4 regions of the Sphingobium limneticum genome follow, and region 2 is predicted to be linked to each of the others. Evidence: riboswitches for the same ligand, from Rfam matches in the RefSeq annotation. Region 2 holds a riboswitch; each other region holds the start of a gene.

Region 1 (4,211 bases), on a different contig from region 2:
ATGGCTACGCCGATTGGGAGATCGTGCAATTGGTGGCGAATGCCATGGGGCTGGCTTGGACCTACGACCATCCCGCGCAGATCATGGATGAGATTGCGGCGCTCACCCCAACCTTTGCCGGCGTGCATTATGACCGGCTGGAGGCGGAAGGATCGCTGCAATGGCCGGCCAATGACGCCGCGCCGGACGGAACGCCGACCATGCATATCGACGGCTTCGTGCGGGGGAAGGGCAAATTCGTCGTCACCGACTATGTGCCGACCGACGAGAAGACCGGGCCGCGCTTCCCGCTGTTGCTGACGACCGGGCGCATATTGTCCCACTATAATGTCGGGGCGCAGACCCGGCGTACGGCCAATACCGCCTGGCATCCCGAGGACCGGCTGGAGATCCATCCGAGCGACGCCGACAATCGCGGCCTGAAGGATGGCGACTGGGTGACGCTGCGCAGCCGGGCGGGGGAGACGACCTTGCGCGCGCTGATTACCGAGCGGGTCGCGCCGGGGGTGGTCTATACGACCTTCCATCATCCCGAGACGCAGGCCAATGTCATCACCACCGACTATTCGGACTGGGCCACCAATTGCCCCGAATATAAGGTGACGGCGGTGCAGGTGATGGCGTCCAACGGGCCGAGCGACTGGCAGCAGGATTATGCGGAGCAGGCCCGGACCAGCCGCCGCATCGCCCCGCTGGAAGCGGCGGAATAGGCGGGCATATGAGCGACGATACGCATGTCATGTCCACCACGGACAGGCTGGTCTATATGGCGCACCAGATCGCCCGCAACATGGCAATGATGGGCGAAGCGAAGGCGACGGAAGCGCTGGCCGAACATCTGACCCGCTTCTGGGATCCGCGGATGAAGGCGCAGATCGTCGCCATCGCGCAGGATCAGCCCGAACGGCTTTCGCCGACGGTAGCCGCCGCGGTGGCCCGAATGGCGCAGGGCCGGCCGGCGCCCGATGTCGATGCGGCGCAGTTCAATGCCGTGGATGAGGCCGGCCATTGCGACGCCGGTTGAGCGGCGGCCCGTCCACCGCTAGGCCGTGATCATGGATGATGCCGCCGCCAGCCCCCTGACATTCGATCGCCTGACCCCCGACGGCGCAACGCGGGCGGTCGAGCGGCCATTGGCGCAAGAAGTGCCGGTAGCGATCGAATATAATGGCGCGGGCTATGCGGTGTTGATGGCGACGCCGAGCGATATCGGCGATCTGGTGCAGGGGTTCAGCCTGGCCGAGCGGCTGGTGAGCCGGGACGATGCACTGCTGGACGTGGATGTGCATGATACAGGCGCGGGGATCGTCGCCCGCGCGACATTGCCGCCGCATCGCACCGATGGATTGCTGGATCGGGTGCGGCATCGCGCGTCCGATTCCTCCTGCGGCATGTGCGGGATCGAGAATCTGGAGCAGGCGATCCGGCCTTTGCCGCGCGTGACGACGACGTCGCGGGCGGATCGGGATGCCATCTTTCGCGCACTAGAGGATTTGCGCGATCATCAGCCACTCAACGCCGCGACCGGTGCGGCCCATGCGGCGGCCTGGGTCGGGGCGGACGGCGCGATCCGGCTGGCGCGGGAGGATGTCGGGCGGCATAATGCGTTCGATAAGCTGATCGGTGCGATGGCGCGGATGGAGGCGGACTGGGACGGCGGCTTTGCGCTGCTGTCGTCGCGCTGTTCCTATGAACTGGTGGAGAAGGCGGTGCTGGCCGATTGCCCCCTACTGGTCACCATATCTGCCCCAACCCGGCTGGCGGCGGAGCGGGCCGAGGCGGCGGGATTGTCGCTGGTCGTGTTGGCGCGGTCCGACGCCCTGTTGCTGCGGGGCCACAGCGACATCCGCCAAACATAGGACCGCTTGGCAGCGTCCCGGCTTTCCCTTATGGCGCGCGGTGTGGGGGAGGCATGTCTTTCCTGCAACATGATCGCGCCGGTGCCCGGAAACGGGTTAATCGGGAATGTGGTGCGGGCGTCACAAGCGCCTTAATCCACGGCTGTCCCTGCAACTGTGAGCGGATAGCGCGATGCACTGGCCCCCAAAAAAGGGCAGCCACTGGAGCAATCCGGGAAGGCGTGCATCGTGCCGTGACCCGCGAGCCAGGAGACCGGCCGGCGCTTGGTCGCTCTTGCTTTGGTCCAGGGGATGGTCGGGGCACGGTGGTTTTCCGTCGAGCGACGCCATGCGGCCGGGGCCGCATCGGGCTGCGGACGGGATATGGCGTCATCCCCCCAAAGGCCCGACCGCTTTCGGGCGGACGCCCCTGCCGACGTCGCACCGACGCTTTAGGGGCAATGACAATGTTGAAATATGGACTTTCGCTGGTGGCTCTGGTTGCTGCCAATCCGGCCTTTGCGCAGGCGGACGACGATATCGTCGTGACCGCCGCGGGCATCGAACAGTCGCGCGATGAGGTCGGTCAGGCGATCACGGTCATCGACGCGGACACGATCAAAACGCGGCAGGCGATCGACGTGGTGGACCTGCTGGCGACGACGCCGGGCGTGCGTTTCAACCGCAACGGCACCGTCGGCGCGCAGACCGGCGTGTCGCTGCGCGGTGCGGAAACGACGCAGACGCTGGTGCTGATCGACGGGGTGAAGGTGAACGACCCCAGCGGCATTGGCGACGGCTATGATTTCGGCCCGCTGCTGACCGGCAATATCCGCCGGATCGAGGTGCTGCGCGGTTCCAACTCGGTGGTGCATGGCAGCCAGGCGATCGGCGGCGTGGTCAATATCATGACCGGCGTGCCGGCCGAAGGCTTCGGCGCCAACGCTTCGGCCGAATATGGCTATAGCGACACGTTCAGTGCGAAGGCCGACATATCCGGTACCGCCGGTATCGCGTCGGGCGGCGTGGGCGCTGCCTATTTCCGCACCGATGGCATTTCGTCGGCCGCCAACGGCACAGAGCGCGACGGCAGCGAGAATATCGCCGCCAATGCACGATTGAAGCTGGCCTTTTCGGACAGCCTGAGCCTCGACCTGCGCGGCTATTATATCCATGCCGATCTGGACGTAGATGGCTTCCCGGCGCCGGCCTATATATTGGCCGATACGCCCGAAGTCGCCATTACCGACCAATATGTCGGCTATGCCGGCATCAACCTTGCGCTGCTGGACGGCAAGCTGACCAATCGGGCGGCCGTCACCTGGATGCGCAACGATCGCGACTATTATTCGGCGCGCGGCGCGGATGTCGATTATGGCTATAGCGGCACCAACCTGCGCTTCGAATATGAAGGCGTCTATGCCCCGGTCGATCAGGCCAAGCTGGTCTTCGGTTACGAGCATGAGCGGCCGGACTATGATTATTACGACGCCTTCAGCACGACGAGCGCGAAGATCAACATCGACAGCGTCTATGCGCTGGCGATCGTGAAGCCCTTCACGGGCCTGGCCGTCACCGGCGGCCTGCGTCATGACGATCATAGCCAGTTCGGCGGCGCGACCACCTTTGGCGCCAACGCCAATTATTCGCCCAATGGCGGCGCGACAAATGTACGGCTGAGCTATGGCGAGGGGTTCAAGGCGCCGTCGCTCTATCAGTTGTACGACACGTTTAGCGGCAACAGGGCGCTGACCCCGGAACGGTCGAAAAGCTATGATGTCGGCTTCGACCAGCGGCTGGATGGTGGCCGCGCGGTGTTGTCGGTCACGGCGTTCCAGCGCGATACCCGCAACCAGATCAATTATGACGTCTCGCTTCCGCCCTTTGGTGGCTACGCCAATCTGGACCGCACCCGCGCCAAGGGCGTGGAAGCATCGATCGCCTTGAAGCCGGTGGACGCGCTGACCGTGACGGGCAGCTACTCCTATGTAGATGCGCGCGACCGGTCGGTCGGATCGGCCACCTATGGTAATCGTCTGGCCCGCCGCGCCGCCAATGCGGTGAGCGTGTCGGCCGACTATGTCTGGCCCTTCGGCCTGTCGACCGGCGCGACCGTCACGATGGTCGGCGACAGTTTCGACAATGCGGCGAACACGCGCCGTCTGGATGGCTATGCGCTGGCCGGCATCAGGGCCTCCTTCCCCGTGGGCGAGCATCTGGAAGTCTATGGTCGCGTCGACAATCTGACCGATGAGAATTACCAGACGGCCTATGGTTACGGCACCTATGGCCGCGCTGCCTATGGCGGCGTGCGTGTCCGCTTCTGAGGGCTTTTGGCTGGGGTCAGCGCGGCGCGTTCAGGCGCGCCGTGAT
Region 2 (4,211 bases):
GCCCGGCGAGGATCGCGGCGGCGCTGGCCGGCGTGTCGAGGCCCACGCCATTGCCGATCCGCCCGTCGCGATTGGGATAATTGGCCAGCACCAGCGCCACGCGCCGTTCGCTTGCTGGCGTACGGCGCAGCCGTGCCCAATGGGCGGCAAGATCGGCGACGAAGGCGACGCGATCGGGCGCCACGCGCGGGACGATGATGCCGCATTGGGTCAGCGCGTCGAACCGCTCTGCCGCCTTGAACGCGACGGCGCGGGTGAAGATGCGGCCGTCCACTTCGGGCAGCACGACATTCATGGCCAGGTCGCGGGGGCCAAGGCCACGGGCGGCATCCTGCCATTCGCCCTGTTCGACGCCGGCGAATGCCAGCTGGAGAATGGGGCAGTCGGCCCGTTCCAATATGCTGGCCGTGCGCGGTTCGGATGAGGTGGAGGCGGCAAAGCTCGTGGCGTTGAGGATCACGTCCGGCCTGATGTCGGCCAGTACGCCTTTCAGCCAGTCCATCGCGAAAGGCTCGCGCAAGGCCCGGACATGGATCGGCGCGACGTTGAAACCGCGCGCCTCCAGCGCCGCGATCATCGCATCCACCGCGTCCAGCGTGCCGGCCACCATCAGCGCGCGGTAGAAGATCAGACAGGCGACGGGCGCGCTTTGCCTCCAGCGCGCGCGCAGGTCGGACAGGGCAGGGCGATCGACGCCGGAGAGATAGAGGCCTGCGTCGGCGACCGGCACCGGATCGTCGGGCGTGCCGGCATCGCGTCCTATCGTGCGCGCCGCCGTGCGCAGGAAGCTCAGCGCATTGGCCATCCCGCCCTGCCGCAGATAGTCGCGCAGCCGGTCGATCAATGCGGCCGGCACGGTCGAAGCCCGGTCGAGCGCGGGGTCATCCTCCCGCCCGTCGGCGATCGCGGCGAAGGCGATGTTTCGCTCCCGTGCCACCTGCGCGATCTCGTCTATTCCATAGGGCCAGTAGCTTTTGCCGCCGAGCAGGATGACGCAGACGAATTTCGCCTGGGCGATTACCTTTTCGACATAGAGGTCGACCGAATAGGGGTGGCGCAGCTGGAGCAGATTGGCGAGGCGCACGCTGGGCGCCCCGCACATCGGATCTTCATCTGTCAGGCGCGCCGCCGCCTTGGCGAAACAGGCCAGTTCGCTGTCCGCTACCGTCAGGATCACGATATCGCCCGGCGACTGGTCGAGGTCGATCGCCTCCTGGCCATTGGATATCGTGCCGGGCGTGGCGGACAGAAGGTGCATCAGCCGATGACCGGCTTGAGCGCACCCTCAATTGCGGCGCGATCCAGCCCCTTCTGGCCGATCACGACCAACTGGGTGCGACGGGCTTCCTCCGCCTTCCAGGCGCGGTCGAAATAATGCTGGATGCGCGGGCCGACTGCCTGCACCACCAGCCGCGACGGCTTGCCGGCCACCGACACCATGCCCTTGACGCGCAAAATGTCGTGGGCGGCGATCGTGGCGTTCAGCCCCGTGACCAGCGCATCGACATCGGCGACATCGCCGCCCGACAGGATGAAGCTGTCGAAATCATCATGATCATGCTCCTCCATCCCGTCGATATGCGACGGGCGGGCGTCCAGATCATCTTCGGCCGCCGCGCTCAGGCCCAGCAGCGCGGCCGGATCGATGGCCCCCTGCGCGCTGTGGATGATCGCCACGCCGGGGCGGGTTTCCGCCTTCACCTGCGCCTCTACCGTCGCCAGCGTGGCGGCGTCGACCAGATCGGTCTTGTTCAGCACCACCATGTCGGCGCAGATCAGCTGTTCCTCGAACAATTCCTCCAGCGGGCTGTCATGGTCCAGATTGGGGTCCGCCGCGCGCGCCGCCGCCAGTGCCACTTCGTCCGCGGCAAAGCGTCCGGCGGCTACCGCGTCGGCGTCGATCAACGCGATCACCCCGTCCACCGTGGCGCGGGTGCGGATGTCGGGCCATTGGAATGCCTTCACCAGCGGCTTGGGCAGGGCCAGGCCGCTGGTTTCGATGATGATATGTTCGGGCGGATTGGGCCGATCGAGCAGCTTCTGCATGGTCGGCAGGAAATCGTCGGCCACGGTGCAGCAGATGCAGCCATTGGCCAGTTCTACGATGTCGTCTTCCGGGCAGGCCTCGTCATTGCAGCCCTTCACCAGTTCGCCATCGACGCCGACATCACCAAATTCGTTGATGATCAGCGCCAGCCGGCGCCCCTTGGCATTTTGCAGCAGATGGCGGATCAGCGTGGTCTTGCCCGCGCCCAGAAATCCGGTGATGACGGTGGTCGGCACTTTGCTCATGATCTTATCCCTTATCGCGCGTCTAAAAAACGCAGGGACTTAACCGTTCGCGAACGGTCGATGCACAGGATCGGCCGGGCACCCATGTCAGGGCAGCCGGCCTCGCGCATCGTGCGGCCCCTGCCGCTTCGTTCGTCGCTCAGACGGGTTGGACCGTGCCCCGGCCATCCCCTGGACCAAAGCAAGAGCGACCAGACGCCGGCAGGTCTCCTGGCTCATGGGTCATCGCTTGATACACGGCCTTCCCAGGCCTCGCATGTTGCAGCGTCCGGCCCAGTGGCTGCGGCACGGGGCGCCTTGCCCCGTCGCATCTGTGTATCGCGCTCGCCACTTACAGTTGCAGGGACAGCCTCGGATTAGGGCCGCGTGTCGCCGCCCGCACCGCGTTCCCATTTTAAGCCTCTTGCGAGGCACCGGCGCGATCTATTCACCCATATGTCGCAAGACGCATGGGCGGATATGCGGATAGAGGCGGCAATGAAGGTCCGCAACTCTTTTCAGCCCGGCTCCAGCGACTGGAGCCGCCAGCGACCGTTGAAGGACAGGGTGGTGCGCGACAGAGGCGCGATGTCGATGGACAGGCTGGCGCGCAGCGGCATGGCGAGCGCATGGGCGATCGCGGCACGGATCGGCATCGGATGGGTCAGGGCACAGATGGACGCACCAGTCGCGGCGAGGGCATCGAGCCAGCCACCGACCCGCAACTGACAGGCGTGCAGGCTTTCGCCATCCGGGCCGCCTCGCGCCGGATCGGCCAGCCATTGTGCCAGCGCTTCGGGTTCCTCTGTCGCGATCGTCGCAAAGTCGTGCCCGGCCCATCGGCCGTGATCGATGTCGCGCAATGCCGGCTGGGGCAGGGGCGTGACGCCCATGGCCTGCGCCGTTTCGATCGCCGACAAGGTGGGGCTCGATTGTACCGCGTCCCGGAAACGAACCGGCAGGACCAGCGCAGCGGCATCGCGCTGGCCGCCCTCGTCCAGCGCCTCATCAATGGCAGGAAAGCCGCCCTGTCGGCTGGCGCGCGTCGGCCCGGCGCAAAGCAGCAGCAACGATGTCGTCAGCATGGCCTCCAGCAGATGATTGACGGCGTCCCTACGCTCAGCCTAAAGCACGGGTCGTTCAGAAAGAAGAAGCCGGTGCAATTCCGGCGCGGTCGCGCCACTGTTATCGCCGTCCATAGCCGACGTCGAGAGCCAGACCTTCCTTCCGAACCGCGACATTATTTTCCGGGGACGCGCAATCCCGTGCAGGAGTATCAGGCCATGGCGAACACCGCCGCTCTGTTCGACGATCCGTTCATCCCCGTTCGCGGCGATGCCACCATCCCGGTTGCGGATATCGCGCCCTGGGCCGTGCTGGGCACGCTGATCGCGCTCATCTTCCTCTATTTCGTCAGCACCGAACAGGGTGCCTTTGCGCTGTTCGACGGCATGTATGTGCATGAATATGTGCATGACGGCCGCCATCTCCTCGGCTTTCCCTGTCACTGACGCCCGGCCGTGACCCGTACATTATTGTGGCGCGGGATGCTGGCCGGCATCCTGGCGGCGCTGCTCGCCACGCTGGTCGCGCGCGTGATCGCCGAACCGCAGATCGACCTCGCCATCGGCTATGAGGCGTCGCATGCCGCGCACCATGCGCCGGCCGCAGCCGAAGAGCCGGAACTGGTCAGCCGCGATACGCAGAAGGGCGCCGGGCTGTTCACGGCGCTGGCCCTCTATGGCGCGGCGGTCGGCGGCATCTTCTCGCTGGTCTTCGCCTATGGCTATGGCCGGTTCGGTCGGATTGGGCCACGCAGCTTCGCGTTGCTGCTGGCCGGGCTTGCCTTCCTGCTGATCGTCATCGTGCCGGGGATCAAATATCCCCAGACGCCGCCGGCCGTGGGCCAGCATGAAACGGTGGGCATCCGCACCGCCGCC
Region 3 (4,211 bases), on a different contig from region 2:
GGAGGAAAATAAATCTCCCGATCATTTGGTGGCGTGAAGACGCGGTCGTTTCGCGCTGCGTTTGCGACTGTTTGGAAATGCGCCCTTTGCCGTGCCGCATCGAAAATGCGCTCTTTCGCGCATTTTACGAACGGTGTCTTATCGCGCCAGGCGATAGCCGTTGGGGGTGGTCGTGACCTGTGCGTTCAGGCTGAGCGATACGGCTTTCAGAAACTGGTCGGGGCGTGACAGGTCGAAGCGGCCGCCGATTTTTTCCTGCGCGAGTGCGGCGTCGACGACGATGATTTTCCGCGGAAGGTAGCGATTGAAATCTGCCGCTGCGTCGGCGACCGATTGATCGATGAAGATGATCTCACCCGCGCGCCAGGCCATGAGCGAGGCGACTTGTTCGCTGCTGTGGGTTTCGACCCGATGCATGCCGTCGCCTTCGACGATGATCGACTGGTTGGGCTTCAACGCCTCGGCGTCTGCGGTGTCGCGCAGGGGCATGGCGGGGCCGTCCACCAGGGTTACTTTCACCCGGTCGTCCGTAACGCGGGCATCGAACAGGCCGGGTGTGAGCGACAGCGATCCCGCATCCGCGTGAAAGATGGCGCTGTCGCGGCCGCGCAGGTCGAGCGCCACTTCACCGCGCTCCAGGCGCAGCGCCCGCTGCTTTTTCGAGAACTGCCATGACAAGGACGTGTCGGTGTTGAGGTAGGCGATGCTGCCGTCCGGCAGGTTGACGCGCCGGGTTTCGCCCACGCCCGTCGTTGCATTGTCCCAGGCATAGGCGCGCTGCGCGACGAAGCCGGATCCGATGACGGCGAGCGGCACGCCGACAGCGGCGATCCGGAGCCATTGACGACGGGTGAACGCGGGCGCTTCATCCGTGCGCGGGTGAAGCGCTGCCGGGGATGCGGTGGCGATCCGCTCCCAATTGGCAACGACGCGCGCGTAAGCGACGGCGCGAGCCGGATCGCCGCGTCGCCATTTTTCGAAATCATCTGCATGTGCCGTGCCCGCCTCCAGCGCAGCGAACCATCGCGACGCTTCGGCAATGAGGGCGTCCTGACCCAGCGGATCCTTAGAAATCGTCATCTGTCGTTCGTTATATTCGCCAATCGGGCCAATCCATGAGGGGGATCAATCCCTTCCTTCTATCTAACAGGCGCTTGCCGGTCAGAGAAGCATCTTCTCCTGCGACTGTTCCGATACGTCGTCCATGGCCGGTTCGTAAGGGGTGAGGGCATGGGTCAACAGTTGGACGGCGCGGGCCAGACGCTTTTCGAATGTGGAGATACTGATGCCCAGATCGTCGGCTATGGCGCGCGGACTTTCTTCGCCGAAACGGCGACGGACAAGGGCGATGCGACAGCGGTCGGGGAGTGCGGCGATCGCCTGATGCACGCGGGCCATTTGCGTGCGGGCGGCGACGATGCGGAAACTGTCAGGCATGTCGTCGGCGACATCGGTTATGGCTGGAGCAGGCATGGGTTGCATGGTGACGACACGGGCCTGTCGGATACGGTCGATAGAATGGCTGTAGATCATGCGCATCACATAGCCGGGCGGATTGGCGATGGCGGTCCAGCCGTCGAGCGTGAACAGCTTGGCATAGACTTCCTGCACGATGTCGCCCGCTTCGTCTTCGTCACGCACGGTGCGGCGCGCATAGGCGATATAGGCGCTTTCGTGCGGCAGGACTTCGTCCACGAACCAGCGGTCAATAGGGCGAACATGAAGCGCAGTCACGACTGTGAACTCGGAATATCATGGGAGGGCGGCTGGTGAGTAGGTCGATAAAATGTAAGTTTTGCGACATCCCAGAGAGATTATTCCGCTTGCGATATCAGGCGTCGGCCTGTCCTGCCCCGATCCGATGCGCCTTAAATCCGCCGGATTGACGCGCCGCCCGCCCGTCCTTTGGCGGTAAGGACGATGCTCCGCAGGGATGGCGGTATCGTCATCCATGTGACCTCGATCAACGACGACTCCCGCTGCTGGCACCGAATATGTCATCGACGGCGGAACCGTACCGACGGCGTTATGAGGGAGGCAATATTATAGAAGCCGATCAGTCCGCTGAAGAACAATGCGGAAGTCTCTTGCGCCGGCAACATGAGAATCATAGATGGGTGTGTCGATGCGGCGCCTTTGGGAGCCGAGGAGACAAAGATCGCGTCGGTTCCCCGGAAACGGGGATTAAAATGGGAACATGGTGAGGATGGTGCGAGCCGTCCAAATCCAGGGCTGTCCCTGCAACTGTAAGTGGCGAGCGCGATATACATGAGCAGACGGCATTGCGACCGATCTGCCAGCCACTGGGCCGGACGCTAAATCATGCGAGGCCTGGGAAGGCCGTATATCAAGCGATGACCCATGAGCCAGGAGACCTGCCGGCGTCTGGTCGCTCTTGCCTTGGTCCAGGGGATGGCCGCGGCACGGTAACTCCGTCTGAGCGACGAACGAGCGGCTGGGGCCGCATCGGACGCTGTGTGTCGGCCGCCCCTGGCGTCCGGCCGATGCCGGCTGCCGACCGTTCGTGAACGGCACGCCCCCGCCCGATTGTCGTGCGATGCCGAACGGGGGTTGAATATGTTGAAATGTGCACCGGCTGCGATTGCGGCCTTCTCTCTTGTTGCGCCTGGCGCTTTTGCCCAACCGTCTGCCGAAGACACGGACGAGGCGGCCATCATCGTCACCGGCGTCGTCGATCCGCTGCGCCTCAACCAGAAAAATGACGGGGCGAGCCGGCTTGGCCTTACCGCGCTGGAAATGCCGGCCAGTGTCGAAACGCTGGATGGCGACGCCATTCGCCTGCGCGGCGACCTTACCATTCAGGATGCTGCCGCGCGCGCGACGGGCATCGTCAACACGTCGGGCGTGTTCGGTTTCGGCCTCTCTGCGCGGGGCTTTACCGGGCAGAATTCGGTCATGACCCTGTATGACGGCATGCGCATGTACAATAATACGCTGACCTTCCCCGCCGATCCGTGGATGGCGCAAAGCGTGGAGATTTTGCGCGGCCCGGCTTCAGTCCTTTATGGCGAAGGCGCGATCGGTGGCGCGGTCAACGTCGTGCGCAAGCAGCCGTCGGACAATATGCAGGTCAGCGGGCGCGTAGGCGTGTCGTCCTATGACAGCTTCAATATCGGGGTCGGCGCAGGCGGCCCGGTTACGGACGGTGTCGCTTTCCGCGCGGATGCCAGCGTTCGCCGGTCCGAAGGGTGGATGACGCGGGGCGACGCCGATGCAGTGGCGCTGGCCGGCGCTATCCGGCTGAAGCCCGCCGCGAATCTGAGCATCACTCTGTCCCATGACTATAGCGAACAAAATCCCCGCACCTGGTTTGGCGTGCCGCTCGTCAATGGCGCGCTTGATCGCTCGATCAGGAAGAACAACTATAATGTCGCCGATGCCCGGCTGCGCTTCCGCGACAATTGGAGCCAGGCGAAAATGGAGTGGCAACCGTCGGACGCATTGACCATCCGGAGCATATTCTATCATTTGTGGGCGAACAAATATTGGAAAAATGCCGAAACCGTCACCTATGTGCCGGCGACGGCCAGCAATGCCGCGCAGGTCCGCCAATCCAGTTTCCTGGAACTGTACCATATACAAAAACAGACCGGCAACCGTACCAGTGCGACGTTGAACCATGGCGTCGGCGGACTGGACAATAGTCTGGTGATCGGCTTCGACGTCAATCGCATCAGTTACAAGAATGTCAGTAACAGCGGCAATAATGCAACGCGCTTGGTCGATGCCGCCAATCCCGATCCGGGGCTGTTCCTTCATCAGCCTGGCGCACCGACCAAGCCGCGCTACACCAATCGCATCCGCCAATATGCGCTGTTTGCCGAGGATCGACTGAAGTTCAGCGAGCAATTCTCGCTGGTGGGGGGCCTGCGCTACGATCGGCCGGAAATTACCAAGACCGACTATGTGAACGCGGCCAACAACTTCGTCGCCACCCCCGATGCGGTGACATGGCGCATGGGCGCGGTCTATAATCCGGTGCCGTCGCTGGCGCTCTATGGCCAATATGCCACGGCGGCCGATCCGGTCGGCGCGCTGGTGTCCACCAGCATGGCGCAAAGCGATTTCGACCTGTCGACCGGCCGGCAATATGAGGCAGGGATAAAGCATATCTTCTGGGGGTCGCGCGGGCAGTGGACCTTGGCCGCCTATGATATCGTCAAGCGCAAGCTGCTGACATCCGACCCGTT
Region 4 (4,211 bases), on a different contig from region 2:
GCCTGATCGCGCTGGTCCAGGGTTTTGCCGCATCGAGCGACGATCTGTGATGCTTGGAAAAGGGCTGATCATCGGCGCCCCTGCGTCGGGCGCCGGCAAGACGATGGTGACGATCGGCCTGCAACGGGCCTTTGCCGATCGCGGCCTCGCCGTGCACGGCGCCAAATGCGGGCCGGACTATATCGATCCGGCCTTTCACGCGGCCGCGACCGGGCGGCCCTCGATCAATCTGGACGGGTTCGCCATGGCGCCGGCCATGCTGCGCGGGCTGGCCGCACATGTCGCATCCACTGTCCAACTCGTTGTCGCAGAAGGGGCGATGGGCCTTTATGACGGCGCACGGGCGGAAGGTCGGTCAGGCGCCTCCGCCGATGTCGCGCACCTGCTGGACTGGCCGATGCTGCTGGTCGTCGATGCCCGCGCCGCAGCGCAGACGGTGGCAGCGGTGGCGCATGGCTGCGCGACCTTTCCGGGCGCGCCCGCCATTGCCGGCGTGATCGCCAACCGGGTGGCCAGCCCCCGCCATCGCCGCATGATAGAGGATGGCTTTGCCCGCATCGGCCTGCCCCTGCTGGGCGCGATTTCAACCGATGAGGGGCTGGCCATGCCGTCGCGCCATCTGGGTCTGGTGCAGGCGGGCGAAACGGATGAACTGGAAGCGGGGATCGCGGCGATCGCGCAGCGCGTAGCGGCGCAATGCGATCTGGATGCGATCCATGCCGCGGCCGGAGCGACGGCGGATTTTCCGGCACTCAATCCGGGCATCCATCCGCCGGGGCAACGGATCGCCATCGCCCGCGATGCGGCTTTCAGCTTCTTCTACCCCCATATGGCGCATTGGTGGCGATCGGCCGGGGCGGAGCTGCACTTCTTCTCTCCGCTGGCGGACGAAGCGCCGCCGGCCGATTGCGATGCCTGCTGGCTGCCGGGCGGCTATCCCGAACTCCATGCCGGGCGGATCGCGGCCAATCACCATTTCCTGACGGGCCTTCGCACCTTCGCGCAAAATCGACCGGTTCATGGCGAGTGCGGCGGTTACATGGTGCTGGGCCGCACGCTGGAAGATGGGGATGGCGCGGTGCATGCCATGGCGGGCCTGCTGCCGATGGACAGTAGTTTCGCACAGCGGCGCAGGACATTGGGCTATCGCCGAGCCCGGTTGCGCCAGAATAGCAGCTTCGCTCCTGCCGGACAGCCATTGCTGGGCCATGAATTTCATTATGCGACGATCACCGCCAGCGAAGGCGAAGCGCTGGCCGACATGGCCGATGCGGAGGGACAACCACTTGCGCCCGCCGGCCATCGGGCGGGCCATGTGACGGGCGGCTTCTTCCACTTGATCGCCTGATCCAACTCCATTACGGCGGCCCTTGCGTCAGGTTCCCCGCAAGGGGATCAAAAGGGAACGGGGTTCAAGACCCCGGCTGCCCCTGCAACTGTGAGCGGCGAGCCATCGAGGCACAGGCCATTGGGATCATGATCCCGAGAAGGCGCTTCGAAACGGCATGGACCCGCAAGCCAGGAGACCTGCCTGTCGCGGTCGTTCTTCGTCCGGACAGGGTGTGCCGGTCGAACGAGGATATCCTCGCGCAACGACAAGCTGACCGTGCGGATTCGCGCGGCGGTGAAGTCGTGCGCATTGGCGTTCGGCATCGCTGTCGCGCCGCGCCCGCCCGGTCCTGTCAAAGACTGGGGGATTATCATGCACTGGATTTCAAAAAGCGGACTTTTCATTCTGGCGGGCCTGTCCATCCCCGGCTTCTCGACGCCGGCCATGGCCGAGGATGCGAGCGAGGTGATCGTCACGGCGCTGCGCCAGCCGCAGGCGATCGAGCAGGTGGCCTCGAGCATCACCGTGCTCGACAAGGCGGCGATCGACGCCGCGCAGGCTCTCACCGTATCGGACCTGCTGATCCGCACGCCCGGCATCAGCTTCACCCGCAATGGCGGCTATGGCACGGCGACGTCGATCCGTATCCGCGGTGCGGAGGCCGATCAGACCGTGCTGGTGATCGATGGCGTCAAGCTGGCCGATCCGTCCTCGACCGGCGGCGGCTATAATTTCGCGACGCTGATGACCGGCGATATCGACCGGATCGAGATTTTGCGCGGGCCGCAGTCGATTCTGTGGGGCAGCCAGGCGATCGGCGGCGTCGTCAATGTCGTGACGGCGCGCGCGCAGCGGCCGATCGAAGGCAGCTTCGATATCGATGCGGGATCGCGCGACACCGTCAGCGCCCGCGCCGCGCTGGGCGGTCGGCAGGGGGCGCTCGATTGGCAGGTCGCAGGCAGCCGCTTTACGACGCAGGGGATTTCCGCGATCAGCCCGCGCTATGGCGCCAAGGAGAAGGACGGCTATAGCAACAGCACGCTCAATGGCCGGCTGGGCGTTGCACTGGCGCCGGGTGTGTCGGTCGATATGCGGGGCTATTATGCCAAGGGCCGTACCGATATCGACAGCGCCGGGACCGTGCCCGACAGTCCGGAATATTCGCAGACCGAGGAGTGGATCGGCTATGCGGGCCTGAATGCCGACCTGTTCGGCGGGGCACTGCACAACCGTCTGTCCTTCAGCCGTAGCGAAACGATACGCGACAATATCAATCCGTCGCGCAAGCAGCGCCCGCTCAGCTTCGCGGCCAAGGGCGAAACCAACCGCTACGAATATCAGGGCGTGCTGACGATCGGGCAGGGATGGACGGCGACTTTCGGCGCGGAACGCGAAGAGCAGCGGATGCGCACCGCATCGCCCCCCAACAGCCTGGCCTCCTACGCGACCATCCGTGGATCGGCCGATATCGACAGCCTTTATGCGCAACTCAATGTCGAACCGCTGGCCGGGCTGACCCTTAATGGTGGGGTGCGCTACGACCATCATTCGACCTTCGGCGGCAATACCGTCTTCGGCGCAGGCGCGGCCTGGGCGCTGGCCAAGGACAGCACGATTCTGCGCGCGAGCTATGGTGAGGGGTTCAAGGCGCCGACGCTTTATCAACTCTATAGCGACTATGGGAATATGGCGCTGGTGCCGGAAAAGTCGCACGGCTGGGATGCGGGTATCGAACAGCATCTGTTCGACCATGGCTTGATCCTGTCGGCCACCTGGTTCGACCGCAGCACCGATAATCTCATCACCTATAATGGTTGCCCGACGACCAACCGGCCGCCGCTTTGCTATGCGCCCGGCACGACCATGCCGCGCTTGGGCTATTACGCCAATGTCCAGCGCAGCGAGGCGCACGGGCTGGAACTGGCCGGGGTCGCGCATGTCGGTCGATTGACGCTGGACGGCAATTATAGCTGGGTATCGGCGGAGGATCGCTCGCCCGGCCTCAACTATGGCAACCAGTTGGCGCGGCGTCCGCGTCATGCGGCCAATGGCACGCTGCGCTATGACTGGACCTTCGGCCTGAGCACGGCGGTCGCAGTCCGTTGGTCGGGTAAGGCGCTGGATGCGGCGCGGACGAGCGCGACCGTGGCGCCGTTCGTGAACGATGCCTATACGCTGGTCGACCTGCGCGCCGAAATGCCGGTGCTGGACAAGCTGACGCTGTTTGGTCGGGTCGAAAATCTGTTCGACGACTATTATGAGACGGCGCGTCGCTATGGTCAGTTGGGGCGCAGCATCCATGCCGGCCTGAGGGCACGGTTTTGATATCCTATGAACGGGAGTGCATGACTATGGATAGCCTGTCCCCTGCCACCGCCCGCCATCTGTGGGTGGGACTGATGACGGTGGCCAGCACCGTGACGACACTGGTGCTGGCCTGCGCCACGCCCTTTCCCGCGCTCGCCGCCATCGCTGCGCTGTATGTTCGGCGACAGGAAGGCATCATCCTGATGCTCGCCGCCTGGGCGGTGTCGCAGGGGGTGGGATATTGCCTGCTTGGCTATCAGATGACCGCCGAGAACGCCTTCTGGGCCGTAACCATGGCGCTGGCCGCGATCGCGGCGGTGATGTGCGCGGGTTGGGTGGCCGGTCGATCGGCTGGAGCACATCCTGCGCTCCGGCTGGCGGCCGCCTATGGCGTGGCATTCGTCGCGTTCAAGCTTGTCGTTCTGGGCGGGGCCGTGCTGCTTAATTCCGGTTGGGCGGCGTTCGCGCCGGACATATTGGCGCGGCAGTTCGTCCGCTACGCCATGATCCTGGGCGGGTTGCTGGGGTTGCAATATCTGCTCGATCGCGGCGGCTTGCTGCGCGCCGGAGTGGC

The links. A riboswitch is a leader RNA that binds a small molecule or an ion and turns the genes downstream of it on or off. The one in region 2 is predicted to bind cobalamin.
Region 1: linked by a shared signal. The riboswitch ahead of F4U95_RS10205 (TonB-dependent receptor plug domain-containing protein) and the one ahead of cobW (cobalamin biosynthesis protein CobW) in region 2 are both predicted to bind cobalamin.
Region 3: linked by a shared signal. The riboswitch ahead of F4U95_RS00960 (TonB-dependent receptor) and the one ahead of cobW (cobalamin biosynthesis protein CobW) in region 2 are both predicted to bind cobalamin.
Region 4: linked by a shared signal. The riboswitch ahead of F4U95_RS17635 (TonB-dependent receptor plug domain-containing protein) and the one ahead of cobW (cobalamin biosynthesis protein CobW) in region 2 are both predicted to bind cobalamin.

What each region holds. Positions count from the first base shown of each region.
Region 1 is NZ_VYQA01000006.1:180,750-184,960, reverse strand. Features, by position in the region: gene fdhF (formate dehydrogenase subunit alpha) at 1-710, shown strand, start outside; gene F4U95_RS10215 (formate dehydrogenase subunit delta) at 719-1,024, shown strand; gene fdhD (formate dehydrogenase accessory sulfurtransferase FdhD) at 1,056-1,859, shown strand; cobalamin riboswitch at 1,922-2,135, shown strand; gene F4U95_RS10205 (TonB-dependent receptor plug domain-containing protein) at 2,306-4,165, shown strand; gene F4U95_RS10200 (ABC transporter substrate-binding protein) at 4,182-4,211, opposite strand, start outside.
Region 2 is NZ_VYQA01000017.1:85,573-89,783, reverse strand. Features, by position in the region: gene cobN (cobaltochelatase subunit CobN) at 1-1,258, opposite strand, end outside; gene cobW (cobalamin biosynthesis protein CobW) at 1,258-2,292, opposite strand; cobalamin riboswitch at 2,476-2,725, opposite strand; gene F4U95_RS19255 (histidine phosphatase family protein) at 2,790-3,356, opposite strand; gene F4U95_RS19250 (CbtB domain-containing protein) at 3,555-3,782, shown strand; gene F4U95_RS19245 (CbtA family protein) at 3,792-4,211, shown strand, end outside.
Region 3 is NZ_VYQA01000001.1:255,616-259,826, reverse strand. Features, by position in the region: gene F4U95_RS00970 (FecR family protein) at 139-1,080, opposite strand; gene F4U95_RS00965 (RNA polymerase sigma factor) at 1,162-1,734, opposite strand; cobalamin riboswitch at 2,148-2,397, shown strand; gene F4U95_RS00960 (TonB-dependent receptor) at 2,578-4,211, shown strand, end outside.
Region 4 is NZ_VYQA01000014.1:115,290-119,500, forward strand. Features, by position in the region: gene F4U95_RS17625 (TetR/AcrR family transcriptional regulator) at 1-50, shown strand, start outside; gene F4U95_RS17630 (cobyrinic acid a,c-diamide synthase CobB) at 50-1,348, shown strand; cobalamin riboswitch at 1,361-1,549, shown strand; gene F4U95_RS17635 (TonB-dependent receptor plug domain-containing protein) at 1,703-3,655, shown strand; gene F4U95_RS17640 (hypothetical protein) at 3,682-4,211, shown strand, end outside.